DNA from 3 places in the Deinococcus sp. JMULE3 genome. Region 2 is predicted to be linked to each of the others. Evidence: riboswitches for the same ligand, from Rfam matches in the RefSeq annotation. Region 2 holds a riboswitch; each other region holds the start of a gene.
The links. A riboswitch is a leader RNA that binds a small molecule or an ion and turns the genes downstream of it on or off. The one in region 2 is predicted to bind cyclic di-GMP.
Positions count from the first base shown of each region.

Region 1: another riboswitch for cyclic di-GMP. It lies ahead of EXW95_RS11505 (Ig-like domain-containing protein); the one in region 2 lies ahead of EXW95_RS18705 (glycoside hydrolase family 16 protein).
Region 3: another riboswitch for cyclic di-GMP. It lies ahead of EXW95_RS10215 (hypothetical protein); the one in region 2 lies ahead of EXW95_RS18705 (glycoside hydrolase family 16 protein).

Region 1 is NZ_SGWE01000004.1:1,777,731-1,788,082, reverse strand. It holds gene EXW95_RS11550 (S1C family serine protease) at 1-432, shown strand, start outside; gene EXW95_RS11545 (multidrug DMT transporter) at 665-1,117, shown strand; gene EXW95_RS11540 (hypothetical protein) at 1,295-1,966, shown strand; gene EXW95_RS11535 (GNAT family N-acetyltransferase) at 2,043-2,798, opposite strand; gene EXW95_RS11530 (hypothetical protein) at 2,894-3,367, shown strand; gene EXW95_RS11525 (glutamine--tRNA ligase/YqeY domain fusion protein) at 3,466-5,853, shown strand; gene EXW95_RS11520 (agmatine deiminase family protein) at 5,920-6,975, shown strand; gene EXW95_RS11515 (hypothetical protein) at 6,979-7,362, shown strand; gene EXW95_RS11510 (GNAT family N-acetyltransferase) at 7,385-8,497, shown strand; gene EXW95_RS11505 (Ig-like domain-containing protein) at 8,501-8,896, opposite strand; cyclic di-GMP riboswitch class II at 8,960-9,044, opposite strand; gene EXW95_RS11500 (DsbA family protein) at 9,331-9,981, opposite strand; gene EXW95_RS11495 (TrkA family potassium uptake protein) at 10,019-10,352, opposite strand, start outside.
Region 2 is NZ_SGWE01000004.1:3,232,684-3,242,148, forward strand. It holds gene EXW95_RS18675 (type IV pilus twitching motility protein PilT) at 1-600, shown strand, start outside; gene EXW95_RS18680 (hypothetical protein) at 807-1,325, opposite strand; gene EXW95_RS18685 (beta-N-acetylhexosaminidase) at 1,435-3,468, opposite strand; gene EXW95_RS18690 (sugar ABC transporter substrate-binding protein) at 3,539-4,777, opposite strand; gene EXW95_RS18695 (N-acetylmannosamine-6-phosphate 2-epimerase) at 4,917-5,603, opposite strand; gene nagZ (beta-N-acetylhexosaminidase) at 5,691-7,169, shown strand; gene EXW95_RS18705 (glycoside hydrolase family 16 protein) at 7,474-8,244, opposite strand; cyclic di-GMP riboswitch class I at 8,257-8,331, opposite strand; gene EXW95_RS18710 (glycoside hydrolase family 26 protein) at 8,461-9,435, opposite strand.
Region 3 is NZ_SGWE01000004.1:1,513,083-1,523,434, forward strand. It holds gene EXW95_RS10200 (T9SS type A sorting domain-containing protein) at 1-2,983, opposite strand, end outside; gene EXW95_RS10205 (DUF11 domain-containing protein) at 2,984-5,860, opposite strand; gene EXW95_RS10210 (DUF11 domain-containing protein) at 6,003-7,991, opposite strand; gene EXW95_RS10215 (hypothetical protein) at 8,020-8,541, opposite strand; cyclic di-GMP riboswitch class II at 8,596-8,681, opposite strand; gene carA (glutamine-hydrolyzing carbamoyl-phosphate synthase small subunit) at 8,815-9,999, opposite strand; gene EXW95_RS10225 (hypothetical protein) at 10,073-10,352, opposite strand, start outside.

The sequences.
Region 1 (10,352 bases), 1.5 Mb from region 2:
GTGCCCGTGAGCACCACGGACGCGCGTGTGGCCGCCATGAAACGCGGTGAGAAGCGGGACGCGCCCGTGATCGGCATCGGGCTGGGCGGCCCCTTCTCGGAGCTGTTCTTCCTGCCCAGCGCGGGCTTTCAGGAACTGACGAAACTGCTGGACCTGGGCGACACGCCCGGCGCGTTCTTCACGAGCGTGTCGCGCGGCAGTCCCGCCGCGCAGGCCGGACTGAAACCCCTGATCCTGAACGGCGACTCGAAGCGGGTCTCCGGGGACATCGTGACCGCCGTCAACGGCAGACGGATCGTGAACTTCGCGGAATTCCAGTACGCCGTGCGGTCGTACCAGCCCGGCGATACGGTGACCCTGAGCGTCCTGCGGGACGGCAAGCCGCTGGAAGTCAAGGTGACCCTGGTGGGCCGCAGCAAGCTGAGCAACTGATACGGACTCCGATTGAATGGCTTATAAAGCCGTTCAATCCGAGCGGATGCGAGCAGGAGAGAAACGGGTTCCGGACGTGGAGTTGGCAACCCGGTGCGGTTCCGGGTTGTCAACGAAACAAACGGAATCCGTATGAGGCGCGAATACATCGGGACCGGGGTCATCACGCCCCGGTCTTCACATTGTCGTAATAGGCCTTGACAATTCTGCTTAAAACAGAATAATGCGGATTATGGACACCCTGAAAAAAGCCGGAGCGATGCTCGCCCACCTCGACCTCTTCCATCAGATGCTCGACCTGCGCGGCCTCCTGCAACTCGCCGCGCACATGGAGGAACGCGGCGACCGCGTCACCCTCATCAGCCCCGAGAGCATCACCCTGATCGGCACCGACATGCACACCAACCCCACCATCACCACCAGCAAGGGCGCCACCATCCACGCCCCCACCGCCTACCGCGTCCTGCACAGCCTCAAGGGCCACGAGGCGCCCGAGTACGCCGTCACCCGCGAGGAACTCGCCGCGCTGAACGCCCGCGCCGTCACCGAACTCGAAGGCAGCGACGCCCTGCGCGCCTTCGACGCCACCCTCACCCGCATCAGCACCCCCAGCGACACCGAGCGCCCCGCCCGCACCCGCCGCACCCCCGACACCGAACCCCCCACCGAGCAACCCGCCGCCTGAAAGAACGGATGCCGTCCGTTCCGTTCAGACTCCGGAACAACACCGCAGTCCGAACTCCACTTCCGGCCTCCGTTTCACTCCCACGCGCATCCGCTCGGGTGGAACGGTCAACAGCCACCGTTCCACCGGAGGCACCTCATCAGCCGCGCTTCACGCCCAGCCGCTAGCCTGGGAATCGTGAAGCGCGGCCTCCTGTTCCCCATCACCCTCCTGCTCCTGCTCGGCACAGGCGCCGCCCAGCCCACCCCGGACCCACTGAGCGGCGGCGACTACGCGCAGGTGTACGCCCGCGCCCAGGCGGCCGGGGACGCCGTGACCGCCAGCCGCGCCGCCGCCGCCATGACCGAATACCGCGCCGGAGGCCGCGACTGGACCACCCGCGCCGTCCAGGCCGCCCGGCAGGCCACCGCCACCCACCCCGGCGACCCCGACGCGCAGCTGGCGCTCGGCAGCGCCCTGGGCCTCCAGGCCCGCGCCGGAGGGTACACGCTGGGCGCGCTGAACACCGCGCAGCAGGCCCGCGCCGCGCTGGACCGCGCCCTGAACCTCGCGCCGGACCGCGCCGACATCCAGGCCGTCCTGGCAGAGTGGCACGCCGGAGCCTGGGCGAAAGCCGGAATCTTCAGCGGCGGCAACCAGGACCGCGCCCGGACGCTGGCCACCGCCGCCGCCCGCCGCGCCCCCGACACCCTGTTCGTCCAGGCCCACGCGGGCATCGCCCTGAGCCTCATCAAAGACACCCAGGCCCGCGCCACCCTGACCCGCGCCGTCACCCTGAACGCCGACACCCCCCTGGAACGCGACCTCCAGAGCCAGGCAAAACGCGTACTGGACGGACTGAAGCCGTAAGCAACGGCTGAGAGTCCGAAGGTCGAAGAGTCCAAGGGAAAACCGGCGCCCTAAACTCCTTCAGACCTTTTGACACTCAGACCTCCCGCCCTTCACTCCACCATGTCGCCGTGCTCGTGCCGGGCAGCAGGGGCACGTCCTGCGCGTGTCCGGCGCGGTCGGCGAGGGCCTGCGCTTCGGCCTGGGCGCGGTCCGTGCCGAGCCACCCGCTCCAGTAGGCGCGCAGGGTGCCGGTCACGAGGGCCAGCGGGACGGTCTGGGCGGGACGGGCGGGCTGGTACAGCAGGTCCAGGTCGGTGAGGGGACCGCCGTCGGGACCTCCCACGGGCTGCCAGTACGGGAGGTCCACGGTCCGCAGGCCCAGGGCGTGCAGCGCGGCCCGGCGCCCGGCGGGGTCCACGCCAGTCGCGGCCTCGGCGGCGCGGTCCTCTGCGTTCTGGCGGGTGGGGTGGACGCTGTCGGCGAACATGCCCGCCAGTCCGGCGTCGCGCACGACGCGCAGGGTCTCGTCGTGCAGGGCGCGGCCCACGCCCAGGCCGCGCGCGGCGCGGGTGACGGCCATGAACGAGTTGAAGCCCGCCCCGCGCAGACTGCCGGGGAGGGGCAGCAGGGCGTACAGGGTGCCGCCCAGCACCTCGCCGCTTTGGGTCTGCGCGACGAGCAGGCGGTCCTCCCGCTCCGGGGTGCGGCGGGTGATGAGGTGCGCGAAGACCTCCGGGGGGATCAGCATGTCCGGCGCGTAGTAGCTGGCCTCCTGCACGCGGCCGAACGCGGGAATGGCCGGATCACCGGGGTCGGTCACGTGCCGCAGCGTGAAGGCGGGTGGAGTCATGCCGCGCAGGGTACCGGGGCGGCGCGCGCGGCACTGCGAGCCAGCGCGGCATTCCGACCCGGCCTGTGGGGGCGCGCCCTGTATAACTGGAGGTCATGACCCCCACCGACCTGCTGACGACCCTGGTGACCGAACTGGGCTGGAACCTCGCCGTGTGGCTGCCCACCCTGCTGATCAGCCTGCTGTTCATCCGCGCGGTGCTGGGCGTGCGGGTGCGGGAACTGATCACCGAGATCGAGGAGCACCAGACGGCCGCGATCGGCGCGGTGTTCTTCTGGGTGTCGCTGGGCTTCAGCCTGCTCCTGAGCCGCACCATCGCCAGCCCCGTGCCCGAAGGTGGCACCTGGGCGGAGGCGTTCACGTGGCTGGCCGTGGCCGTGATCGTGACGCTGCTGCTGTTCACGCTGGGCGTCCTGGCCGTGTTCGGCACGCTGGCCCGCCGCAAGGGCGAGGGGGTGCTGCGCTACATCCGCCGCGAGATGCGCGAGGAGCACAACCTGGCGCTGTCGTTCATCATGGGCGCGCTGTTCCTGGTGCCTGCGGTCGTCACGTACCACGTCACGCTGTAAACCCGGACCTGCCCGCGCCCCCGGAGACACGATTCCGGGGGCGTGAACTGTTCCCGGGCTCGGGCGCCCCCGCACCTGCCCCCGCTATGCTGGGCGGCATGACGGCCCCCGACTCCACTCCTCCCGCCGCCGGTGACCGCGCGCCGCGCGTGGCCCCGAACTTCATCACCGAGATCATCGAACGCGACCTGCAGGGCGGCAAGTACCCGCAGGTCGTGACGCGTTTCCCGCCGGAACCGAGCGGGTACGCGCACCTGGGGCATATCTTCGCGTCGTTCCTGGATTTCCAGACGGCCGCGCAGTACGGCGGGCGCTACCACCTGCGCATGGACGACACGAACCCGGAACTCGCCACGCAGGAGTACGCGGACGCCATCGCGGACGACCTGCGCTGGCTGGGCTGGGACTGGGGCGAGCACCTGTACTACGCCAGCGACCATTTCGAGCAGTACTACGCCTACGCCGAGCAGCTGGTGCGGCAGGGTGACGCCTACGTGGACTCGGTGACCGGTGACGAGATGGCCCGCCTGCGCGGCGACGCCCGCACGCCCGGCACGCCCAGCCCGTACCGGGACCGCACGCCCGAGGAGAACCTGGATCTGCTGCGCCGCATGCGCGCCGGGGAGTTCGCGGACGGCGCGCACGTGCTGCGCGCGAAGATCGACCTGGGCAGCCCGAACATGAAGCTGCGCGACCCGGTGCTGTACCGCATCCTGCGCGGGCATCACTACCGTGCGGGCGACGCGTGGTGCATCTATCCGATGTACGACTTCCAGCACCCCCTGCAGGACGCGCTGGAGGGCGTGACGCACTCGATGTGCAGCCTGGAGTTCGTGGACAACCGCGCCATCTACGACTGGCTGATGGAACGGCTGGGCTTCAATCCGCGCCCGCACCAGTACGAGTTCGGGCGGCGCGGCCTGGAGTACACCATCACGAGTAAGCGCAAGCTGCGCAAGCTCGTGGAGGCCGGGGCGGTGCACGGCTGGGACGACCCGCGCATGCCCACCCTGCGCGCGCAGCGTCGCCTGGGCGTCACGCCGGAGGCCGTGCGGGCCTTCGCGGCGCAGATCGGCGTGAGCCGCACGAACCGCACCGTGGACCTCAGCGTGTACGAGAACGCCGTGCGCAGCGACCTGAACCACCGCGCGCCGCGCGTGATGGCGGTGCTGGACCCGCTGCCCGTCACGCTGGAAAACCTGACCGAGGCGCAGACGCTGAGTCTCCCCTACTGGCCGTTCGACGTGGTGCGCGACTCGCCCGACGGCTTGGTCGCCCTGCCTGGCGGGGAACGCGTGGCCCCCGAGGTCGCCGTGCGCGACGTGCCGCTGACCCGCGAACTCGTCATCGAACGCGACGACTTCAACCCCGAGCCGCCCAAGGGCTTCAAGCGCCTCACGCCGGGCGGCACGGTGCGCCTGCGCGGGGCGGGCATCATCCGCGCCGACCGCTTCGACGTGGACGACAGCGGGCAGGTCACGCGCGTGTACGCCACGCTGCTGGGCGAGGACGCCAAAGCGGGCGGCGTGATCCACTGGGTCAGCGCCGAGCAGGGCGTGCCCGCCGAGTTCCGCCTGTACGACCGCCTGTTCCGCGTGCCCAACCCCGAGGCCGCGACGCCCGAGGAGATCGGGCACGAGGACGAGACCAAACCCCTCGACGCGGGCTTCATGGCGTTCCTGAACCCCGACAGCCTGCGCGTCACGCGCGGACTGGTGGAGCCCAGCGTCACGCGCGACCCCGCAGGCACCCGCTACCAGTTCGAACGGCAGGGCTACTTCTGGCGTGACCCGGTGGACAGCCGCGAGGACGCGCTGGTGTTCGGGCGGATCATCACCCTGAAGGACGCCTGGGCGAAAGCCACGCAGAAGGCCGAGGCGCCCGCGAAGGCCCCCAAACCTGCCAAGGCCCAGGCTGTGAAACCCGAGCCGACCGAGAAGCCCGCGCCCGCCACTCTGACCCCCGAACAGGAGGCCGAGGTGGCCCGCCTGACTGCCCTGGGCGTTCCGGACGCCGAGGCCCGCACCCTCGCGCGTGACGCCGCGCTGCTGGCCTTCCTCGGCGGGGCCACGCAGGACAGCACGTTCGCGCAGGTCGCCAGCTGGACCGCGAACGACCTCGCGCCGGGCCTGCGCGCCGGTGAAGTCCGGGTGGCGGCCGCCGACCTCGCCCCGCTGGCTGCGCTGCTGAGTGACAAGAAGGTCACCACCCGCGTCGCCCGCGACGTCCTGGCACGCGCCGCGCAGACCGGCGAGGCCCCCGCCGCGATGGTCGAACGGGAGAACCTCGCCGGGGGCCTCAGCGAGGACGCCCTGAACGCCGCCATCGCGCAGGTCATGGCCGACCACGCCGACAAGGTGGACGCCTACCGCGCCGGGAAGACCGCGCTGCTGGGCTTCTTCACCGGGCAGGTCATGCGGCTCAGCGGCGGCAAGGCCGACCCCGCCACGCTGAACGCCGCCCTCCAGACCGCACTGAACGGCTGAAGCCCCCTCCGTTCCGTGTTCCCGGCCTTCCGTTTCAGGGAGGCCGGGTCTGTTTTAATGACCCCCATGTCTGACGTGACCCCCGCCGACCTGCCCCGCGACCTGGGCTTCGCCATGCCTGCCGAGTGGGCCGAGCACGCCGCCACCTGGATGAGCTGGCCCGCCGACGACGACCTGTGGTTCGGGCATCTGGAGGGCGTGCGCGCCGAGTTCGCCGAACTGGTGCGGACCATCGCCCGCTTCGAGCCGGTGCATCTGCTCGTGCGGGACGAGGAGAGCCGCGCGGACGCCCGCGCGCGCCTGGCCGGGGCGGACGTGACGTTCCACGACGTGCCGCTGGACGACGTGTGGATGCGCGACAACGGCCCCATCTTCGTGAAGCGTGACGCTGACCTGGCGCTGGTGGACTGGAAGTTCAACTCCTGGGGCGGCAAGTTCAACTGGGGCAACGACGACCGCGTGCCCGAGTACGTCGCCGGGCAGCTGGGCACGCACCGCTGGGCGCAGCCGTTCGTGCTGGAGGGCGGCGGGCTGGAGGTGAACGGCCTGGGCGTGGGCCTGACCACCCGGTCGTGCTTCCTGACCGACACCCGCAACCCGGGCCTGACCGAGGAGGGTTACGCTTTCCTGCTGGCCGACACGCTGGGCGTGCGCAAACTCCTGTGGCTGGACGGTGGGCTGGAGAACGACCACACCGACGGGCACATCGACACCATCACGCGCTTCACCGACGAGCGGACCATCGTCACCAGTGTCGAGCCGAACCCCGAGGACCCCAACCACGCGGTCATGGCGAAGAACCTCGCGGACCTGCGGGCCATGACCGACCAGGACGGGCAGCCCTTCCGCATCGTGGAGCTGCCGCTCCCCGCGACCTACCTGGAGGGCGCGGAGGGTCGCCTGCCGCCCACGTACGCGAACTTCTACATCGGGAACGGGTTCGTGGTCGTCCCGCAGTACGGCGACCCGAACGACGCCCGCGCCCTGGAAGTCCTGACGCCGCTGTTCCCCGGCCGCGAGGTGATCGGCCTGAGCAGCCGCGCGATCATCGAGGGCGGCGGGAGCTTCCACTGCGTGACGCAGCAGCAGCCCGCCGGGACGCCCTGGATGCAGGACGCCTGAGGCGTGCCGTTCCAGCCGCTGCCCGAGGATCAGCCGAGCTGCACCGTGGCGTGCCCCGCGTGCGGGCACCGCTGGCTGGTGTACGAGCAGCAGCTGGGCCTGCTGGGTCCCTGCCCGGCCTGCGGCGCGGCCCGCCCCCGGTATACGGGCAGCGTCGCGCCGGGCAGTGGACGGCAGGTGTCGTTCGGGAGCTTCCGTGCCCTGATGGATGAACCGCGCCTGCTGAGCCTGATCGAACAGGCGCTGGGACTGCGCCCGCTGGACGGCGAGCGCTTCGCGGACGCCCAGGGCCGCGAGGTCGCCCTGGAGGACGTCCACTACGCCCTCCAGGGGGACGCCGGGTGGCAGGGTCAGGTGTACAACCTCCACATGAGCCGCGCCCGCTGACGGCGCGTGCCAGAGTGACGGCGTGACTGACCTCGACCTGGGTGGCGGGTACTCGGCCCGCCCGATCTCGCTGGTGGAGTACCGGGCGGCGTGCGCGCGGCTGGAGGACCGGATCTTCGGCGGGAATTCGCTGTTCGCGTTCGATCCGCCGGTGCGGGCGGCCCCGCCGCTGGGCGAGTCGTGGAACTGGGGCGTGTACCACGGCGCGGAACTGATCGGCTGGCATCACGCGCACGCGCGGGACGAGCGGACGGTGTACATGGCCGACACCGGCCTGTTGCCCGAGCATCAGGGGCGCGGGGTGTACTCGCGGTTGCTGCCGCACCTGCTGGCCGCGTTCCGCGCGGCGGGGTTCACGCTGGTGCAGAGTCACCACCGCGCGACGAACAACGCCGTGATCATCCCGAAGCTCCGCGCCGGGTTTCACCTTCAGGGCCTGAATGCGTACGAGGGCGGGGTGAATGCCGCGCTGACCCTGAGCCTGGACGGAACGTACGGGCAGGCGATGCACGTCCGCAGCGGCTTCCGCGCGCCCTCAGGCGAGGCAGCGCGGCGACTGGGCGTCCCGGACGAAGGACTGCCCGGTCTGGCCGACGCGCCCGACCTCCCCCTCCCGGCGGACGCCGAGACGGGCGTGGACCTGGGCGGCGGGTACCGCCTGCACCGCGTGCCGACCGCCACGTACCGCGAGGTGTACGCGCAGCTGGAGGCCAGCGCGTACGAGACGGACTCGTTCGACTGGGGCGACCGTAAAGCCGCGCCCGCGCCGCGCGGTCCGCTGTGGAGCTGGCTGATCAGTCACGCGGGACGGGTGGCCGGGTGGCAGGCCAGCCGCGCGTGGGACACCCGCACCGCGTACATGGTGAACACCGCGCTGCTGCCCGCGCACCGGGGGCGGGGCGTGTACACCCGCCTGCTGCCCGTGGTGCTGGACGCCCTGCACGGCGAGGGTTACCCGCTGGTGCGCAGCCATCATCACCTGACGAACAACGCCGTGATCGTCCCGAAACTCCGCGCGGGCTTCCGCTTCCAGGGCGTGCAGATCGACGAGCACGGCGTCATGGCCATCCTGCTGCGCAGCGCCGACCCGGCGTACGCGGCGTACATGGACCGCCGCAGCGGCCTGACCCGCTGAACGTCAGGGGCCGATCTGGACTGTGAACGTCTGAGTCTGCTCAGTGACGTTCTGGGCGCGGTCGTACACACGGACGGTGACGGTGTGCTCGCCGTTGGCGGCCGCGTCAAAATACTGCGCGTAGGAGTTGTACGCGGTGGGGTCGTCCACGAACGTCTTCCCGTCGATGGTCAGGACGACGCGGTCCACGGCGGTGTTGTCCCGCGTGCCGAGCTGGAAGTTCACAGTGCCCTGCGCCCGCAGCGTCTTCGGGAACACGACCATCGTGACGGACGGGGACTGGGTGTCAAGTGCGGGCGCGGTGGTCTGGGTGGTGGCGGGGGTGGGGGCGGCGGGCGTGTTGGCCGCGCCGCAGCTGGTGGCCAGGACGGCCAGCAGTGCCGGAACGAGTATGCGCATGAGTACTCCTGCTGCGTTGCCGCAGTGGGTCTGGTCCGTCCCGGCCGGGGGCCGGTCTGGACAGGGTCGAAAAGTCGGTCGCACCACTGGCTCCGCGCGTCCCAGGTGCCCGGATAGGGGACCGCGCTTCATCGCCTCTTCTCGCCCGGTACTCCGCAGCGAGGCCTTCATGCTGCCTTCACCTTTCCGTCAGATCTGTCACGCGCGCCGCCATGAAGCCCCGCACAGGCCACCCACAGCAGCGGGACCCCGAGGTGACACAGACTCCGGTTGAAAGGTTTGCAAAAACTTGCAACCCGAGCAGAGCGAGCAGGAGAAAACCGGGTTCCGGGGTCCCGCCGATCTCCGACACTGCCTCAACCGGAGGCCGCCTCCTCCGTTGGTTCGGTTCACAGATCGGCACCCGCTGCTCTCCTGCTCAGCCGCAGTCCGGCTCAGGCGCGGCGGGGCGGGCGGTTCTTCGCGCGTTTGATCGTGCCGATGCCCGCCTCGCTGGTCAGCACGGCTCGGTACAGGTCCCACCACTGGCGCGCCTGGGTGGGTTCGCGGGTGAGGGTCTCGAAGCGGTAGTACGCGGCCTCGCCGGTCGGGAGGACGAAGGTGGGCGTGCCGAACACCCCGACCTCGCGCGCGGCGTCCAGGTCGGCGCGCAACTCGGCGCGGCGGGCCTGCTCGTCGGCCAGGGCCGCCGCGAAGGCGTCCAGGTCCAGACCGCCCTCCTGCGCCGCCGCGTGGATGACCCCCTCGGTCAGGGGCTCCTTGCGTTCGTGGTGGGCGCGGAAGAGGGCCAGCGTGAACGCCCAGTGGGCCGCCTCGCCCTGCAGGGCCGCCGCGTGGGACGCCAGGAACGCGCGCAGGCCGGGCTTCAGGTACTTCATGTACCCCTCGCCGTCCGGGGCGTCCAGGCTCTGATCCGTGACGCGCCACGACAGCTCCTTCGCGTTGTCCGCGTGGTTCCCCTCGACCAGCGAGTAGTGCCGCAGGGTGAACGCCTCGCCCTCCGTTTTCAGGACGGCGGCGAGTTCCACGCCACGCCACGCGTAGGGGCACAGGAAGTCGAAGTACAGCTCGGTCGCTCGGGTCATGCGGGGCACCGTACACCCTGAGGTGCGCGGCGGAACGTCACGCGGGCTGCACTCCGCCCGCCGGTCCGGACTGCACGGCCTCCACCTCCGCCGCCGCGCCCGCGACCAGCACGGCGTCCCCGGCCCGCAGGACGTCCTCGGCGCGGCTGCGTAGCGGCTGCCCGTCGCGCCAGATCGCCACGACCAGCGCGCCCGTCTCGCGGCCCAGGTCAGCGACCGTGCGGCCCACCATGCCCGGCGGGACGCTCAGTTCGCGGATCGTGAAGTGCTCGCTGGTCACGTCGCCGCTCAGCAGGCGACTCAGGCGCGGCGCGAGCATCATCGCCGCGATCCGGTTCCCGCTCAGCTGGTACGGATTCACGACCTCGTCC
Region 2 (9,465 bases):
GAGGACCCCATCGAGATCCTCCACAAGAACAAGAAGAGCATCGTCGTGCAGCGCGAGGTCGGCAGCGACACCCGCGACTTCCGCACCGCCCTGAAGTACGCCATGCGCCAGGACCCGGACGTCATCATGATCGGCGAGATGCGCGACAAGGAAACCGTCGAGGCCGCCCTGAGCGCCGCGCAGACCGGCCACCTCGTCGTCAGCACCCTGCACACCCAGGACGCCGTACGCAGCGTGAACCGCATCATCGACTTCTTCCCACCCTTCGAACGTGAACAGGTTCGCCTGCAACTCGCCGAATCGCTCGTCGGCATCATCAGCCAGCGCCTCCTGCGCCGCGCCGACGGCGTGGGCCGCGTCCTGGGCCTGGAAGTCCTGCTGAACACCCCCCTGATCCAGGAATACATCAAGGACGAGGACAAGACCCCCCTGATCAAGGACGCCCTGATCGAGGACAACATCCGCGGCATGCACACCTTCGACCAGCACCTCGTGCAGCTGTACCGCAACACCCTGATCACCATGGACGAGGCCCTGGCCGCCGCGACCAGCCCCCACGAACTGAAACTGATGGTCACCCGCAGCGGCTTCACGTTCTGACCCGCCTTTCCGCTGGGCGCGGCGCATTACCGTCTTCCGGGTGCGCCGCGCCCGCGTCCGGTGCCGGTTCATCGTACGGATTCCGTTTGTTTCGTGAACAACCCGGGACAGCACCGGGTTGCCAACTCCACGCCCGGAACCCGCCTTTCTCCCACTCGCGCCGCTCGGATTGAACGGCTTTGTCAGCCCTTCAATCGGAGTCCGGATCAGGCCAGTCCGCAGGCCCGCTGCACGAGCAGGTGCAGTTCGTCCCGGCCCAGGCGACGAACCTCGGGCGTCAGGTCGCCCGGCAGGTCGCTCAGGCCGGGTACGATCGGCACGAAGCGCAGTTCGGGGCGGCAGATCAGGTCGCGGGACGCGGTCAGCGCCAGCGTGAAATCCACCCGCAGTTCGAAGTGGGCGTTCAGTTCCGCCCGTAGCGGGTCCGGGTCGCCCGCCAGGAGGGCCACCAGGGCCGGGTGCGGCGCGAAGCCGTCCTCAAGGTGCCGGGCGGTGCGCGCCACGTCCAGAAAGATGCCGGCGCCGGGCAGCACGTACCCGCTCACGCGGCGGCGGCACAGGTCCGGCGCGTCGCCGCGCACCAGCGTCACCTGCCGTCCCGCGCGGGCTGCGCCGCCCAGCAGGGCCCACAGGCGCCCCAGGCTGGAGTAGCGCGCCAGTTCGACGTGCCCCGCCGGTTTCTGCGGGAGGGGCCGGGTCGGGCGATCCGAGGCGGGAGAGGACACGCCCGTATGCTACGGCGGACGCGACCGCCGCGGCTGAACGCGACCTGAATGAACTCCGGAGTGGGCCGCACCCAGGCCGACGCTGGGCGAGCCGGGTGCGGCGATGCGGTCAGTCGCCGAGGACCGTCAGGCCCAGCAGGGCGGGGTTGGCGTTGCCGCCCCCGCTGACCAGTGTCACGGAGCGGATGACCTGATCGGGCCTGAGATTCACCCATTCCAGGACGGGCACGGCGACGTTCAGGCCCTCGCCGGTCACGCCATTCCAGCCGGGGGCGGGGATCATGCTGGTGGGGGCGGTGTCCGTCCAGGCGCGGATGTGCCGCCCGTACTCCAGCGGTTGCGTGATCCGGCTGCCGTCTGCGTATTCGATCTCGTACTGGCCGACCTTCTCGCGGTTGGTGGCGGCGGGCCAGCCGGTCGCGTGCAGGAACGCCAGGGCGCGGGCCTTGCGGTTCAGGTCCACCGTGGCGCGGTCAGGGAGGGATTTGACGCTGGCGCGGCTGCCGCGCAGCATCACGGCCCCCCGGACGTCGAACAGGTATGCGCCCAGCCGCTGCACGCGGGGCTTCAGATTCCGCAGATCGATGTCCCGGCCCTTGCCGATCCAGCCGCTTCCGTCCTCATCTGCCAGGGCGCGCGTCACGACGGGGGAGAGGTCCACCGTCGCGCCCGCCTCGGCGCGGTACGGGGTGGGTTGATACAGGTCGCGGTAGCGCAGTTCAGCGTCCTTCACAGCGGGCGCGGCCGGATTCCAGAACGCGCCCGCCGCGCGCACGAACGGCGTGCCCTGGTCGGCGTTCCCGTCCCAGATGCTGGGGTTCCCGAAGTATCCGGTCCAGCGGGTCTGGATCATGCCATGCGCGCCGAGACTCGCGGCGGCCTGCGCGTGCCCTTCGGCGTTGCCCGGGTCGGACCAGCTGGCCCCGAAGGTCGGGAAGCCCAGCTTCTGGATGGTGCCCAGCATGCCGAAACTGTTCCCCGGCGCGTAGTTCCAGTACGCCACCTGCAGGTCCTTCGGGAGGCGGGCGGGCAGCGTGCCGATCACGGCGTCTGCGAAGGCGGTGTCGTGCCAGATCATGCTGTCCACGCCCAGTCCCTTGAGGTACCCGTGCAGCTTCACGACGTCGTTCACGAACAGCGTCTCGAACCCCAGCGCCTTGCCGTTCTCGCGTGCGGGGAAGCGGTCACGGTTACGGACCTCGTCGTGCCCCAGGTGAATCACCTTCGGCCCAAAGACCTCGACGGCCTCCTTCAGGATGGGCAGGATCACGCGGTCGTACGTGGCGGGGTTCAGCGTGTCGTACGCCCAGGGATTCTGGCTGTCCGGGTCCTGTTTCAGGTCCGCGTTCTTCCCGCCGTAGAACATCCACCCGGCGTGCGACAGCGTCTCGATCAGCGGGATGACCTCCAGGCCGTAGCTGCGGGCCAGGTCCGCCACGCGCCTCGCCTCGGCCTTGCTGGCCCCGCCGGGGTGCGCGAAACCCCCCGCCTTGGCCGTGTCCCACTGCACGTAGTTGCTCATGACGAGCACCGCGTTGAACTTCAGGGCGGCCAGCATGGGAATCAGGGCGTCGTTGACGCCCCTGCTGTACTGGTCGAGGTAGATCATCGCCACGCGCTGGCGCAGGGCGGGCGCGTCCGTGATGCGGGCGTAGCGCAGCCCGGCGGGCGTCAGGAGCTGCCGCAGGGTCTGCGCGCCCAGGTACGCGCCGCGCGCGTCCGCCCCGACCACGTACGCCCCGCCGTCGTCCACCCACAGCGCGTACGCTTCCGCGCCGCCCGGCGTCAGGCCCGCCGCCTTCGCGCGGGCGGCCAGATCGGCGTCGGCCAGCGTGCCGATCACGACGCCCTTCCCGCCCGCCGGGGCGTCGGCCAGTGTCAGGCCCAGCCGCGTCTTCCACTCGGCGCGCAGGTCCCGCGCGGCCCACCCCAGCTCCGGCGCCGTGCCCACCACGCGCACACCCAGCCCGCTCAGGGGCAGCGTGCCGTTCGGGAAGGTCGCCGCCTTCGGCTGCGGCACCAGCGAGGCGAACGGCGTCTGCACGCGCGCCTCGGCGGCCGGGGTGAGGGTCACGGGCGTCGCCGCCGCGCCCAGGCTCAGGCTGATCAACAGAGGCCACAGGCCCCAGATTCGCTGCTTCATGTGTCCTCCGAAAGGGCAGGGAGGCGGGCGCCACCTGACCGCGCGCCGCCTCCAGCTCCCTGCACCCCGGTTACAGGCTGGCGTTCCAGGCCTTCACGATGTCGTCCAGCGCCTGCTTGGCGCTCTTCTGACCGGCCATCGCGGCCTCCACGTTGTCCTTGAAGACCTTGTTCAGCTTGCTGGCGTCCGGGTACACCAGCGTCAGGTCCTTGGCGCGCTTGAGTTCCGTGGACGCCACGAGGCGGCCCTGGCTGACGGCGTCCGATCCGCCCTGCTTGAAGAACTTGTCCCCGCTGGCCTTCACGGTGCTGGGGAAGGTCGTCTTCGTGACCTTGCTGAACTGCAGCTGGTTCACGTCGTTCGTGAGGAACAGCGCGAGCTTCTGCGCCAGCGCCTTGTCCCGCACACCCTTGGGCACCATGAAGCCCATCAGGCCGGTGTGGATGACGTTCCCGGCGATGTTGATCGGGTACGGCGCCACGCGCGTCTGATCGAAGATCGCCTTGTTGTCGTTCTGCACGCGCAGGATGAACTGCGGGCCCGTGATCAGCATGCCCAGCTTCCCGGCCGAGTACAGCTCGGTCGCGGCCGTGAACCCGCGGCGCATGGTGTCCTCGGGGATGTAGCCCTTCTTGTACAGGTCCACGTACGTCTGCAGCACCTTGACGTGCTCGGGGCTGTTGAACACGGCCCGGCTGCCGCTCTTGTCCAGGATGGGCAGGCCCGCCTCCTGGAACACGTACAGCATGCTGATCCCGTTGATGTTCGGCATGAAGCCATACATGCCGGTCCTGTCCTTGATCTGCTTCGCTGCGGCGATCAGCGTCTGGATGGTGCGCGGCGGGTTGGCGGGGTCCAGGCCCGCCTTGCGGAAGATCTCGGTGTTGTACGCCACGACCTTCGGCGCCCAGTACCACGGCACGCCCATGACCTTCCCGTCGTACGTGAAGGTGTTCAGCGGGCTGGCGAAGTACAGCTTCTTCTGCGCGGCACTCAGGTCCAGCGCCTCCAGCGCGCCCTGCTGCACCAGCTTGACGGTCATGTCGCTGCTGAGGTTCACGGCGGCCGGCGGGCGACCGGCGGCGACCGACGCGAGCAGCTTCTGCTCCATGGCGGTGGCGGGCACGTCCACCCACTTGAGTTCCACGGTGGGGTTTTCCTTCTCGAACTGCGCGACCAGGCGGTTCATCTCGTCGTTGAACAGCGGCGCGAGGCTGATCGTCCAGAATTCCAGCTGGGTCTTCTGCGCGGAGGCGGTCCCGCCGAGCATCGCGGCGGTGATCAGGGTGGTGAGGGCGCGGTATTTCATGCTTGAACTCCTGGGGTGCGGCGCGCCGGGCGGCGCTGGGTGGACTCCGGCGGGGGAACTTGAGAAGGATGTGCGCCGAATGTAGCGGTTTTCCGCACCTACCGTCTGAGAACCTGAGCGTGCCCCTCTCACCGGACCGTCAGCTTGACCGGCTGCCCGCCATCCCGAGCGCCTGCGCGAACCAGCGGGTCACGTGATCCGGGCGGGTGATCGCGCTGCCCACCACCACCGCGTGCGCGCCGGTCCCCAGGGCCTGCGCGGCCAGTTCCGGCGTGTTCAGGCGCCCCTCCGCGATGAACGGCAGCCCCCCGGCTGCCAGGGCGCGCATCAGCTCGACATCCGGCCCGGCCTGCTGCGGGCTGTGCGGCGTGTACCCGCTCATGGTGGTTCCCACGATGTCCGCACCCGCCGCGTACGCCGCCTGCGCTTCCGCCAGCGTGCTGATGTCCGCCATCGCCAGCGCCCCGCAGGCGTGCGCCTCGCCGATCAGGTCCGCCACCGGGTACGGGCGGGGGAGGTCCGTTCCGTCGAACGCCACGATGTCCGCGCCGGCCTGGGCCACCGCGCGCACCTCTGCCGGGGTGGCCGTGATGTACACCGGCGAGCCCGGCTGCGCCTGCTTGGTCAACCCGATCAGTGGCACGTCCGTCAGTGCCCGCACCGCCCGGATGTCCTCCGGACTGCGCAGCCGCAGGCCCCGGGCGCCGCCCAGCAGCGCCGCGCGGCTCATGGCCGCGATGATGCCCGTGTCCCGCATGGGGCTGCCGTCGTCCGCCTGGACACTCACGATCAATGCGCCCCGCAGGCGCCGTAGCACGTCACTCACGCCGCCCAGGGTAGCGGACCGGCGCGGCGAACTGGTGCGCGCCACCTCCGCGCGCGTCCGGGCAGGCGCTGGCGTAGGCTGGGCGGCGTGAGCCCAACCCCGAACGGCCCCCTGTCCAGCGGCGCGCTGGTGATGGTGGACATCCCCGGCCCCACCCTGGACGACGACACCGCCGCGTACCTGCGCCGCCACGGCATCCGCAGCGTGTGCCTGTTCCGCAAGAACGTGGAGTCCGAGGCGCAACTGTCGGCGCTGTGCGCCGACCTGCGGGCCGTGATGGGCGAGCACGCCCTGATCGCCCTGGACCACGAGGGCGGCGCGATCCTGCGCCCCACCTTCTGGCCGCATGCCCCCAGCGCCATGAGTCAGGGGGCCGCGGGCGACGAGACGCTCACGGCGGACGTGAATGCCGCCCTGGCACGGCAGCTGCGCCGCGTGGGCATCAACTGGAACTTCGCGCCCGTGCTGGACGTGAACGTGAACCCCGCCAACCCCGTGATCGGCGAGCGGGCCTTCGGCGCCGACGTGGAACTGGTCACCCGCATGGGCCGCGCGGCGCTGTCCGGGCACGACCGGGCGGGCGTCGCCGCGTGCGTCAAACATTTCCCCGGCCACGGGGACACCAGCCTGGACAGCCACCTTGCGCTGCCCCGCGTGGACAAACCCAGGAACGAACTGGAGGCCGGGGAGTTCGCACCGTTCCGCGACCTGCTGCCCGTCACGCCCGCCGTGATGACCGCGCACATCATCTACCCGGCGCTGGACCCCGCGCGGCCCGCCACACTGTCCCGCGCGGTGCTGACCGGCCTGCTGCGCGAGGCGTGGGCCTATGACGGGGTGATCGTCACGGACTCCATGGGCATGAAGGCCATCGACGACCACTACGGGCGCGGCGAGGCCGGGGTGATGGCCCTCCAGGCAGGCGCGGACCTGGTCATGGCCCTCGGCCGCCGCGAGGCGCAGGAGGCCACCCTGGACGCCATCCAGGCCGCCCTCGACAGCGGCACGCTGGACGCCACGCAGATGCAGGCCAGCGTGCGCCGACTGGAGACCCTGGCCGCCCGCTACCCCGCGCAGGCCGACGACACCCTGGACCCGCAGGCGGACGCGGCGCTGCTGGAGGGCGCCTGGGCACGCGGCCTGAGCGCCTACCGCGACCCGGTCGCCCCGCCCCCCGGTTCACGCGTCCTGCTGGTCGCGCAGGCGAAAGTTCCCCGCGAGAACGTCAGCGAGGCCAGCGTGGACGCCCAGACCCTCGCCGATGACCTGCGCGGCGTGTACGACGTGCAGCTGCACGCTTTCGACGACCCGGCTGAACTCGACTGGGACGCCCTGCGTGCCCACGGCCTCCCGGTGATCCTCGCCACCACCGCCCGCCACCGGCACGCCGCGCTGCGCGGCGTCCGCCCGGACCTGCACCTCGCGCTGTACAACCCCTACGCCGCGCTGGACGTGAACGCCCCCGCGCTGGTCACGTACGGCTTCCAGCCCGAAGCGCGCCGCGCCGCGCTGCGCTGGCTCGGCGGCGACCTCGCGGCGGCCGGCACGCTGCCCTTCCCGGCCTGACCCGACTGGGCAGGAGGGGGCTGCCTCCGGGCGGCCACAGGTCGGGGTCGAAAATGCATGCCACATGCGGCGGCCCCACCCAGGTCAGGGTGGGGCCGCGCAGGAGCACCAGTCATACGGGATGAAATTGACTTGCTTCCAACGTGATTGCCTTCCGTTGTCCCCTCTCCCCCTGTGGGAGAGGGAGGGAGGAGCGAAGCGACGGAAGGGTGAGGGGGCCACCGGGCGACTCCGAATGTTTTGGAATCACTTGAATCCCGTATCAGATCGGTTCATTCACTGAACGTCTCCTGGCGCGGGCAGGTCAGAACGCCTCGAAACGGATTTCGTCCACCAGCATGTGCACGGTGCCGGTCGTGGCGGTGCCGCCCCACGCGGCGCTGTTGGTGGGCCAGACGTTCAGCATGATGTGTGCGGCCTGCTGCGGGACGTTCTGCGTGGTCTCCCAGACTTTCGTGCCGTTCAGGAAGTACGTGACGCGGTCGGGGCGCCACTCGTACGTCAGGGTCTGGAAGCTCTGCCCGAAGGTGACGCCGGTGGGCAGCACGCTGTAGCTCTTGTTGTTCACGGTGTTCCACACGGCGGCGTTCAGGGTCCTAGGGCGGTTCCCCTCGATTTCCAGGTCGATCTCGGTGGCGCTGTCGTTCACGTAGCTGAACGCGCCGCTGATGTTCCCGCTCTGGACCTTGCCGCTGCGGGAGGGGTTGGCGCTGGTGCTGGCGGCGCGGAAGCGGTAGGTGTACCGCCCGAAGCCGAAGGTCTGGGCGCTCTGGATCTCGGCGGCGCGGGCGCACAGGCCGGTCGCGCAGGCCTGCACGTTCAGGGTGAGCAGCAGGTGGCCGCCCTTCACGCTGGCCAGGGACGGGTCGAACCCGCCGGTCAGGCCGGGCGCCTGCCAGAAGCCGGGCCAGCTGGAGCGGATCCAGCGGGCGCTGTCCAGCGTGTCGAAGGTTTCGGTCCAGGTGGCGGCGGCGGGGCGCAGGGTGGTTGCGGTGGCCTGCGGGGTGGACAGGTCGTTGCACGCGGTGAGCCACAGGCCCAGCAGGGCGGCGGCGGCGGTTCGGTGGATGGTCATGTGGCGTCTCCCTCTGGTGGCCCGGCTGACCCTGGGGGTTCCGTGGCTTTGCGTCCCCGCCTCGCGGCGGGTTTGCCCTGAGCATCGGGATGCTCGACTGCGCTGTGAGTGTCTCCTGCCGTCTCCTTCAAACCTCTTACATGAATGCCGGTCCGGGCTGCGCAGGACGGCATTCCACCCATCCGGGGGTACGCCGCCGGGGCGGTCGGGGGCTCCTCAGCGGCGCGTGCGGACGCAGCGGCGGAACGCGTCCAGGGACGCCTCGCTGGTCGTGATGCGCCAGTCCACCCGGCCGTCTTTCAGGTGGAACCAGAACGCCCGGCGGATCTGCCCGAAACCCGGCAGGGCCGCACACATGTCCCGGATCCACGCGGCCTTGCTGCCGCCCTGCTCCACGCTGGCCAGTTCGCCCAGCTGCACGGGCTTGTCGCCCGCCACGAGCTTCAGTTGCCGGTACGACGCGGCGAAGGTGTCGCGGAAACTCAGCCAGCGGTTCCAGGGGTTGGTGGTGCCCCAGTTGTACCCGTCCAGGCCGACCTCGTGCACCCACTCGCCGCCCGGGTACAGCGCCCGGTAGGAGCTGGGCATGCCGGGGTACAGGATGTTCGGTGTCCACACCCAGCGCACCGGGGCCTTCTCGGCCCGGAACACGTTCACGATCCGCCGCCACGCCCGTACGAAATCGGCGGGGGTGTTGCTGCGGGTCAGCTGGTACGTGCCCCAGTTGCCGTTCATCTCCGGGGCGAAGGTCACGCGGACCGTCACGCCGCCCCGCCGGAGGTCGCGCGCGAACTGCCGCAGGTACGCGTCGTGCCGTCCGGCGGCAATGTCGCGGTACGGCACGCCCCGCACGCCGGACGCGGCGCGCACGCGGGGCTGCCAGGACAGTTCCAGTTCGCGGCCCTGAGCACTCAGGGTGCGGGCGTACGCCTGGTTGAACGGTGTGTTCCAGTCCTGGAACCAGCGGACCGCACCGAAGCGGCAGCCCAGTTTGCGTTCCAGGGCGTCCAGTACGGCGGGGCTGTCCACCGTCAGCCCGAACACCCCGCAGGAGGGCAGGGGCGCGGCGTGGGCGGTCGGCAGGCCGGTCAGGCCGCACAGGGCCGCTGTCAGAATCCACTCATGAAGGGCGCGTGTGCGGCGGGGTGCGCGGCGGGCCGATTGATGGGAAGGCGGGGTGACGGCAGGCATGCAAGGCGCATGATGGCAGCGTTCTGGACG
Region 3 (10,352 bases), 1.7 Mb from region 2:
TGAAGCCGCTCAGGGCGGTGGGGGTGATCCCGACGTTGAACACGTCGACGGGCAGCGGCGCCTGACGGTAACTGACCGAGAAGGCCGGGTGTTCGTAGCGCGCGGCGACCGGGTCGATGCCCTGCAGGGGCACGGTCTCGGCGCTGCTGTCGCCGTGGTTGGGGTAGCGCTGCAGGGGGTTGGCGGTGGTGGGCAGGCCCTGGTCGCGGTCCTGGCGGACGGTGGTGACGCCGCTGGCGGTGCGGTCGGCGCTCAGGGCGCCGCTGGCGGCGACGTACAGTTTCCCGTCGCCGATGGGGGTTTCCAGGTAGCCCTGCGCGCGGGCTTCCCCGGCGGCGACGCCGCTGCCACTCAGGATGCCGCCGACGCTGAGCAGCCCGATGCCGACGCGGGTGCGGCTGGGCAGCGCCTCGAAGCCCTTGCTGATGACGCGGTCGCCCAGGCGCACGCGGACGTCGAAGTGGGCGGGCGCGTCGAGCGGATCGAGTTCCAGGACGCCCTCACCGTCGGTGAGTTTCACCTGGTAGCTGACCACGCGGGGCTGCGCGTCGGGCTGGGTGGGTTCCAGGGTGGCCTGCACGGTGACGTTGCCGCTGGCGGTGCTGATCCCGGCGGCGTCTTTCAGGCGGATGCCGATCCGCAGGGGCGTGACGCCGTCGGCGATGAGCTGCTGGCCGCTGAACTCGGCGCTGACGGGGGTGCCCGCCAGGGACACGCGGACGGTCTGCCCGGCGAAGCTCAGGGTGTTCTCGCCGCTGCGCAGCGCGACGCCGTAGAACTCCTGGCGCTGGGTGCCGCGTTCGGCGTCGACGGTCTTGCGGCCCAGGCTAGCCGGGTCGACCGGCACGCCGTTGATCAGGGGCAGCTCGGCGCTGTCGGCGGGGCTCTCCACGACGACGGTCACGCGGTCGCGGTCGCGGTAGACCGCGCCGTCCAGCGGGAATTTCAGCGCGCCGTCGTTCTCGCGGGCCTGCGTGGCCGCGGCGGGCTGCAGGGCACTCAGGTCGTCCAGGTTCCCCTCGCCGACCAGCACGCTGACGCGCCCGGCGGCGTACCTGCCGACCAGGGTGGGGCTCTGCAGGGCCGGGAGGCTGCCCTCGTGCGTGACGCGGTAGGTCAGGACGCCCCTGGGCGCACCGGGGGTGGTCCAGTACAGTTTGCCGCTCTGTCCCACCTGCGGGTCGGCCAGCGGGCGGCCACTCAGCTGGCTGCTGCCCGGCACGTAGCTGCTGCCCGCCGGGAGCTGGTGCACGACGAGGACCTGCGTGGCGTTCTTGGTGGTGGGGACGTCGTAGGGGATGCGGACGGTGCTCTCGCGGGTCTGCGTGACGACCGGGGTGGGGGCGGGCGGGGTGGGCGTGGTGACGCTGAACGTCCCGCCGACGACCTGCTGGCTGTCGCAGTTGCTGCTCAGCGTGGCGCGCAGCTGGCCCTGCTCGCCGCCCGAGCCCTTGACGCGGGCGCGGTAGCTGAGGGTCCGCTCCTCGCCGGGCTGCAGTTCGCCGCTGAAGCTGGTGGGGTCCAGGGCTTCCAGGGTCTCGCCGGGCTGGTCGGTCAGTTCGAAGGGGGCGGGGGCGCTGCTGGTGTTGCGCAGCGTGAGGGTCACGGTGACGGTCTCGCCGGGCAGCGTGGCGGCCAGGGGCGCGCGGCGCAGTTCGATCTGGGTGGCGCTGGGCAGCACCTGCACGCCCAGCGACTGGCTCTGGTTCCAGGGGGCCAGGGTGGCGCGGGCCTCGCCCTGCGTGGCGGCGACGGCGCGGGCCTCGAAGGTCAGCACGCCGGGGTTGGCGGCGTCCACGCGGGCGGTGACGCTGGTGTCGCCCTGCGCCTCGAAGCCTTCGGGCAGCTCGACGCGCAGGCTGGCGGGGAGGGTCTGCCGTTCGAATTCGGTGGTGGCGCGGGCGGTGAAGGTCACGACGTCACCCACGCAGACTTCGGGCCGGTCGGCCGTGAAGTTCAGGTTCATGCTGGGTTTGACCTGCACGGCGACGCGCGCGGTCTGGCCCTTGGTGACGGTCGCGCTGGGGGCGTTCACGCTGACCTCGGCGCCCTTGACCGGCTCGGCCTGCACCGGGTACTCCTTCGCGGGCAGCGTGAACGGTCCGGCCTGGCCGCTGACGGCGTAGGTCTGCTCGCCGACGGTGACGTTCGCCTGGGTGGGCAGCGTCTCGTCGGGGAGGACCAGTTCGGCCGTGAGGTCCAGTTTGCCGGTGGTGTCGGCGGTGACGATCTTGATCGGGCCGGTGCTGAGTTCGAAGCCGACCGAGTTCGACCACTGGTAGGTCTTGGCGGGCTGGCGCAGGTACAGGGTGTAGTTGCCCTGGTCCTCGGGGACCTTGATCTCGTCCCACTGCAGCTGTCCGCTGACCTTGATGGGGTAGGCGTTGCCCTGCGCGTCGCGCAGTTCGCCCTGCAGTTCGCCCGCGCCGTCCCCGTCGTACATGCGGATGCTCATGGGGCCGCCGGGGTTGTACACGTTCAGGGCGGGCACCCAGTCGTTGCTGCGGACGGTGACGTTCAGGTGGTCGGCCTCGACGGCGGCGCTGACGGAGGTCAGGCGCAGCGCGAAGGTGTTCTTGCCGTTGCCCTGGGTGCGCACGCGCAGGGTGTACGTTCCGGCCTTCAGGTCGCTGTTCAGGAAGGTCTGCCAGTCCTGCGCGCCCTGCCCGAACTCCTGCTGCCGGACGACCTGCCCGTCGGCGTCGATCAGCGTGAAGGTGCTGCCAACCGGGCCCTTGGGGGCGGGGTCGTAGTTCTCGTCGCCGTACTGGTCGGGCGTGCGGTAGTCGGCGGGGTCGAACTGCGCGCCGTACACGTCGAGCTGCACGCGCGAGCTGAGGCCCACGACCAGGCGCAGGTCCTGATCCCCGACGGTCCACATCAGCTTGTCGCCGACCGAGGTCAGGGGGAGCGAGGTGGAGATTTCCTGCGCGGCGGCCGTTCCCAGCAGGGCCGCGGTCAGGGTGGTGATGGCGCGTTTCACTCAGTACCTCCAGCTGGCGGCCGGGTCGGTCACGGCGCCCTTGAGATCCCCGGTCCAGCGGAAGCGGTAGGTCAGGACGCGCTCGCCGCCGGGGAGGGTGGTGAAGGTCAGGGCGTTCTGGCCGTCGAGCAGTTCGGCGCCCTGCGGCAGGGGATCGGAGAGTTGCACGCCGCTGAGGTCGGTGCTGGCCGTCAGGGTCAGTTGGACCAGGAACGTGCCGCCTTCCTGCTCGAACACCTGCTTGCGGACGGTCAGGACCTGCGGGGTCTGCAGCGGCAGGGTGCTGGTCACGCGCAGGGTGGTGTCGCGCACGACCGCGATGTCCCCGGCGTCGGGCGCCAGCGGGAAGTCGGCGCTGGTGAGGTTCCGGACGTAGATCAGGCGGCTGCCGGGGCGTCCGGCGTCCTGCGGGACGTTCAGGGGCGCGGTGGCGACGCTGTTGGGATCGAGTCGCAGGGCGACCTCACCCTCGAAGAGGTTGCGGAAGTGGTAGCGGCCCTGCGCGTCGGTCAGGGCGACGCGGCCCCCGGCGAGGATCACGCGGGCGTTCATGCAGGGCAGGTCCACGCCGCGGTCGTAGATGCCGTTGCGGTTCACGTCCTGGAACACGTACCCGACCAGATCGGCGGTGTTGCGCCCGAAGATCAGCGGGTCGATGGTGTTGGCGACGCTGCTGGGCGGCGTCTGGGTCTCGCCGTTGTTGCTGACGGCGGTGGCGATGGCGCTGTTGCGGATCTGCGTGCCGGCGTCGGGCGTGACGACCGCGTCGAAGGTGATCACGGCGCTCGCGCCGGGCGCCAGGCCGGGAATCTCCCAGACGTAGGTGCGGCCGGTGACGGTGGGGGTGATCGCGACGCCGTTCAGCAGGCTGCTGCCCTCCACGTAGTTCAGTCCGGCGGGCAGGGTGTCCTGCACCTTGATGGCTTCCAGGACGCCGGTCGCGCTCTTGTTGGTGACGGTGAAGGTGTAGGTGAGGGTCTGGCCGTAGGCGACGACGGCGGGGCTGCTGGTCTTGACCAGGGTCAGGTTGGCGCTGCGGAAGACGCCGTTCACGACCGGGTTGCTGGGGATGGGTCTGGGCAGTTCGCTGCTGCTCACCGTGAAGACGTTCACGGCGCGCGCGCCGTCCGGGGTGTCCTGCGGCACGCGGGCCTTCAGGGTCAGGTCGAAGCTCTGGCCGGGGTCCAGGCGGCCCAGGGTCCAGACGACCGTCTCGCCCTGCAGGGTGCCGCCCTGGTCGGCGCTGACGAATTCCAGCAGGTCGGTGCGGATCACGTTCCCGCTGGCGTCGAGCACCTGCAGGTTGCGCAGGTTGTCGCGCACCTCGACGTTCGTCAGGGGGAAGCTCTGGGTGTTCGTGAGTTTCAGGTGGTACGTGAGCAGCTGTCCCGGTTCGACCAGCCCTTCAATATCGCCGGTCTTGACGGGGTTCAGGGTCAGGGGCGCGACGGTCAGCAGGCAGTCGACGGTCAGGTTGTCGGCGGCGCCGCGGCTGCTCGCAGCGGTCAGGACGGCGCGGAAGGCCTCATTGGCGGAGCTGGTGCTGGCCTTGCTGGGCACGTAGCAGGCGTTGAAGTCACGGGTGGCCTGCGGCGCGAGGTCGCTGCGGAAGGGTTCGGTGATGGGGGTGCCGTCGCGTTCGGTGAAGCGGACGCTGCCCTCGCCGAGTTCCACGCGGCCACTGACGGTGATGGTGTCGGGGCGGTCGCCGAGGTTCTGCACGGTGTGCGGGAAGCAGACCTCGCTGTTCAGCAGGGCGACCTGCTTGACCTGCTTGTCGTCGCTGCTCAGTTCACCGCCGGGCAGGGCCTGGGGGTTGCCCAGCGGGCCCAGGGCGATCAGCGGCTGGTAGCGCAGGGTGACGTCGGCGGGGGCGTCCACGCTGATGTCACTGCTGCGCAGCTGGGCGACGTTGCGGCGCGTGCCGGTCAGCTCGGGGCTGCGCAGGCGGAAGGTCAGGGTCAGGGTGGCGCCGGGGGCGAGGCTGTCCACGCGGACGCGGATGCCGCTGACCGGGCTGGTCTCGGCGGCCTGCCAGGTCTGGGCGTCGGCGCTGTACTCGGTGACGGCGCCCGCAGCGCTGCCGCTCAGGCGGGCGCTGCCGCTGACGAACACGAAGTCGCGCATCTCGGGCGTGTTCAGCAGGTCGGTGATGGTCACGGCGCGCGAGGCGCCGTTGCCCTCGTTGCGGGCGGTCAGGGTGACGGTGGTCACGTCGCCGGGGCGCAGCGTGTCGGGCGTGAAGGTCTTCCCGAGCGTCAGGGTGGGCGGGTCACCGACGGTCAGGCGCGCGACGTTGTCGGTGTCGGTCTCGCCGTTCAGGCCGCGCACGTTGGTGGCGCAGCGGACGCTGAGGTTCGGGTAGGCGTTGCCGCGGTCACTGGCCTGGGTGGTGGCCCGCACGAGTAGCGTGGCGCTGGCGTCGGCGGCCAGGGTCAGGCTGGTCAGGGCCGCCTCGTTCTGGTCGATCTGCCCGTTGCCGTTCGCGTCACGGTGAATGCTCAGGTCGCCGGGCGTGAACTGCGAGGCCACGTCGCTGAGCATCCCGAGGGTCAGGGTGTTCGCGGCGTTGCCGGTGTTCGTGACCACGTACCGGAAGGTGGTGGTCTCGCCGGGCAGCAGCGTGGCGCTCTGGCCGGGCTGGGCGACCGTGCCGTTCGGCAGCGCGCTGACCGAGCACACCGCCTGCACGGTGGTCGTGACGGGCGGGGTGGGGACGCGCACGGGCGGTTCGCCGGGCGGCGTGAATTCCAGGACGGCCGTGTTCTGGATCACGGTTCCGGCGGGGGTGCCGGCCGCCAGCGCCGCCCCGAGCAGGGTCGGGGGCAGCGCCAGGGCCAGTCGGGCCAGCAGTCTGAGCAGTGGGGGGTTTCGCACGGGGCCTCCCGGTGTGAGGGGGAAAAATGATGGGTCGTTTCTGCTGTTGTGGGCGGGACAGGGGAGGGAAAAAGTCTGGCTGGGGGTCTCCCCTGCCCGGTGGGGCGCGCCCGCGCAATCGGGGCGGGCGCGCCTGGGAGGATTACTTGACGGTCACCACGAAGGTGCCGGTGATGCTCTGGCCGGGGGTCAGGACGTCGCCGGTGTCGATGGTGCCGTTGCCGTTGGTGTCCACGCCGGCGTACACGGTCACGCCGTCGGCCTGGGGCGCGGCGATGGGGGTGGCGCTCCAGGTGGTGCCGTTGGTGGAGTACAGGATGGTGCCGGCCGCGGTACTGGTCGCGGTGAAGCTGACGTAGTTGGTGTTGGTCGGGAGGGTGTCCTTGATGAACGCCTTCGTGACGTTGGCGTTGCTGGTGTTCTTCCCGATGATGGTGTAGGTCAGCTGCTCGCCGGGCTTGGCTTCAGCCTTGTCGACGGTCTTGCTGGGCGCGGCGACCGGGGTCTTGCCGACCAGGATGGTGTCGTTCGTGTCGGGCACGGTCACGCCGGTCGTGGGGGACTTGGCGGTCTGGTTCAGGGTGATGGTCTGCGCGGCGGCGGCGCAGGGCACGTCCACGGCGGCGATCAGTTTCAGCTCCGCGCCGGCGGCGAGCGCGCCGGTGTCGGGGATGCCGTTGCCGTTGGTGTCGGTCAGCAGGGTGTCACCGGCGTCCAGGACCTTGTTACCGTTCGCGTCGATGGAGTACACGACGGGCACGGTGACGGTGGTGCCGTCGGTCAGCTTGATGGGCGCGGTGCCGCTCACGTCGAAGGTGTCGGTCGCGCTGCCCAGGTTGGCGATCTCCATGGCGACCGTGGACTGGATGGCCGGGCTGCCTGCCGTGCAGGTGCTGGGCGGGATGATCGGGCTGCTGGGGCTGCCGGGCTGGCCTGCCTCGGGCGTGCCGGGCAGGGTGGGATCGCCGCCGGGGGTGGGGGTGGGGTTGCCGAAGGACAGGCCGGGGAGGTTCACGATGTCCTTGGTGTCGTCCTTCTTGGCGGGGTCGTTGCTGCTGGTCGTGGTGACCGTCACGGTCGGCTGGGTGCCGGGGGCCGTGGGGGCGCTGCCCGCGGGGAAGGTGACCTTGACGAGCAGGTCGGCGGTCTGGCCGGGGTTCAGGCTGCCCACGTCGGGCACGCCGTCGCCGTCGGTGTCGGTCAGGGGGGTGCCGTCAGGCTTGAGGAGCGTGACGATCGTCCCGGTGGGGAAGCCGGCCAGCGCGGTGGTGATATCGAACACGTCGGGGCGGTTGCCGTTGTTCTGGACGGTGTTCGTGAAGGTGACGGTCGTGGTGGTGGTGGTGGCCTGCGCGGTCTGGGTGTCGCTGGCGCTGGGGGTGATCAGCACGCCCTCGGGGCTGGTGTAGGGGGCGGTGAGGGGGTTGCCGTTGCCGTCCGGGTCAGCCTTGGGGCCGATGACGGTGGCGTCCTTGCGGTCGACGGTCGTGACGTTGGAGTTGTTGGCGTCGCGCGGGACGCTGGGGTCGTTGTTGAAGGCCGGGTTGTCCTGGCGGGTGCCGGTGGGGTCGGCGCCGTACTTGTCGGCGTCGGTGGCGGTGCCGGGCAGCGTGTACACCTGGAAGAACTTGACGGACTGGTCCTGGTTCACGCCGCTGATGGTGGTGATGGGTGTGGCGGCGGCGATCTCGGCCGGGCTCAGGGTGCCGTCGCTGTTGGTGTCGGCGCTGGCGGGGTAGTACGTCACGCCGGTGGGGGTCTTCACGGCGGCGGTCGGGTCGGGGGTGTTCGTCAGGACGTAGGACTCGTTGGGGACGTTGCCGGTGTTCGTCAGGGTGTAGGGGAAGACCACGGTGTCGCCGGGGCGGGCGGTGGCGGTCTGGCCGGGCCGGGTGTAGTCGGGGGTGGTGACGTCGGTGCTGCCGTCGTTCAGCACGATGGTGAAGCTGGGGACCGGCAGCACGGTGGTGGTGACGGGGTTGGAAGGGACGGGGGTGGGGGTGGTGCCGCCTTCGGGGGTGAAGACGATCTCGGCGGTGTTGGTGATGACCGTCCCGGCGGCGGTGCCCGCGGCGTGCGCGGTGCCGGCGGTGAGGGCGATCAGGGCGGTCAGGGTCCAGTGTTTCTTCATGTGCTTCCTCCGTGAGGGGGTCGGGGGGTTACTTGACTTTCACGCGGAAGCTGAACTTCAGCGTCTCGTCCGGGGTCATGCCGGTCAGGGTCCAGCGGACATTGGTGTAGCTGCTGAGCGGGGCGGGGACGGTGCGGGTGACCCGCTGGCCGTTCTCGGTGGTGGTGACGGTGCGGGTGGGTTGAGCGCTGAAGGTCTTGCCGCTGTCGGTGGAGTACGTGACCTTCCAGCGGTCGGTGGGCGTGGTGGTCAGCGTGCTGAACTCGGTGCCGCGTGGTACGGGGACGTTCACGTTCAGCTGGCCCAGGCGTCGTCCGGAGACGTTGCGCAGCGTGACCTCCTCGCGCAGGATGTCGCCGGGCAGGACCGTCCTGGGCGACTCCACGATGGTCTCGGTGACCTTGCCGCTGCTGTCGGCGCTGCGCCGCACGAGGTCCTGCGTGAGCGTGAAGGTCACGTTCTGCGGGGTGGCCTGCTGGGCAGGTGGCGTGGCCTGCTGGGCCTGGGCCAGCGTCAGGGCGAGAAAGAGGGGCGTGATCAGGCGCTTCACTCCGGGGGACCTCCGGGGGGAAAAAAATTGACCGACAGCAGGGGGACTGCAGTCCCACCGTTCTGTCGGTCGCGCCACTCGCTCCTCATCCGGCCTAGGCGCCCGTGTGCGCCGGATGATTCGTTGCTCCTGAACAGCTGTTGGCCCGGGGACCGTCCCCGAGGATGCTGGAGTTCACTTCATGGTCTTCACACGCTTGTCACTGACCGCGTGTTCAATATGAAGTTTCTCACTGGAGCATCCTGTTCATGATGTTGCCCCGGTCAGCTGTTGTCAAACCCCCAGACGACCTGCACTCGCCTTGGCAATGGGGGTACCATTCCCCCCATCGAAGGCGTCGATCTCCTCGATGAAGCGGTCGAACAGGTAACGGCTGTCGTGCGGGCCGGGGCTGGCCTCGGGGTGGTACTGCACGGAAAACACCGGGTAGCGGCTGTGCGCCATGCCTTCCAGGGTGCCGTCGTTCAGGTTGATGTGGGTGGGCACGAACGCGCCGTTGGGGATCGAGTCGATGTCCACCGCGTACCCGTGGTTCTGGCTGGTGATCTCCACATTGCCCGTTAAGAGATTCTTCACGGGCTGATTCCCGCCGCGGTGCCCGAACTTCATCTTGAAGGTCTTCCCGCCCGCCGCGAGGCCCAGGATCTGGTGCCCCAGGCAGATGCCGAAGGTGGGCAGCAGGCCCATGAGTTCCCAGGCGGTCTTGTGCGCGTACTCCAGCGGGGCGGGGTCACCGGGGCCGTTGCTGAGGAACAGGCCGTGCGGTTGCAGCGCCATGATCTGCGCGGGGGTGGTGTGGGCGGGCACCACAATCGGCTCGATGCCCACCTCCGCGAGACGCTCGATGATGGTGTGCTTGATCCCGAAGTCCATCAGGACCACGCGCTTGCCGTGACGCAGGGTGGGGAACGCGTAGGGCAGCGCGGTCGTGACCTCACGGGTCATGTCGTGCCCGTCGATGTCCTGGTGGCCCAGCGCGCGGCTGACGTACACCTGCTCCTCGGCGGGCGTGAACTCGCCGTACGGATCTTCCGGGTGCGTGTAGCTGCGGTGCGCGATGACGCCCTTGACGACGCCGCCCGTGCGCAGGCGGCGCACCAGCGCGCGCGTGTCGATCCCCTGGATGCTCACGACGCCGTACTGCTGCATGAACGCTTCCAGGGACTGCTGCGCGCGGTGGTTGGAGTACTCGCCGCTGAACTCGCGGCTGATGAAGCCGCGCACGTAGGGCTTGTTGCTCTCCATGTCGTAGATCGCCACGCCGTAGTTCCCGACGTGCGGGTACGTGATGGTCACGATCTGCCCGTTGTACGAGGGATCGGTCATGATCTCCTGGTACCCGGTCATGGAGGTGTTGAACACCACCTCGCCCACGGTCTCGCCGCGGTGCCCGAACGCGTACCCGCGGTACACGGTGCCGTCTTCCAGAGCCAGGATGGCTCGTTCTTTCCTGATCATGCTTCCTCCATTCGCGCCTCTCCGGACGCGTTTCATGGCTCAGCTCTGCGCGGCACCGCGGCTCCCCCGGGGGTTACCAGCGGTAGCGCACGCTCGCCTTGCCGATAATGACATTCCCCGCAACGGACCGCTGTGAGGTCGTTCCGTCAAATCGGTTGATGAGGTCCGCCGCGCCCGTCATGGCCCCGGCGAACATGCCGCTCAGCGCCTTGTCGCCGCTCAGTTCCCTGGGCAGCATCCCGGCGAGGTCCTGCGCTTTCAGGTCCGCCGGGTTCGGCTGGTACGACCAGCCCGCCGAGCCCTGCATGCTCAGGCCCGCCGCGCGGAACGCCGCGTCGTCCGCCAGCACGGGA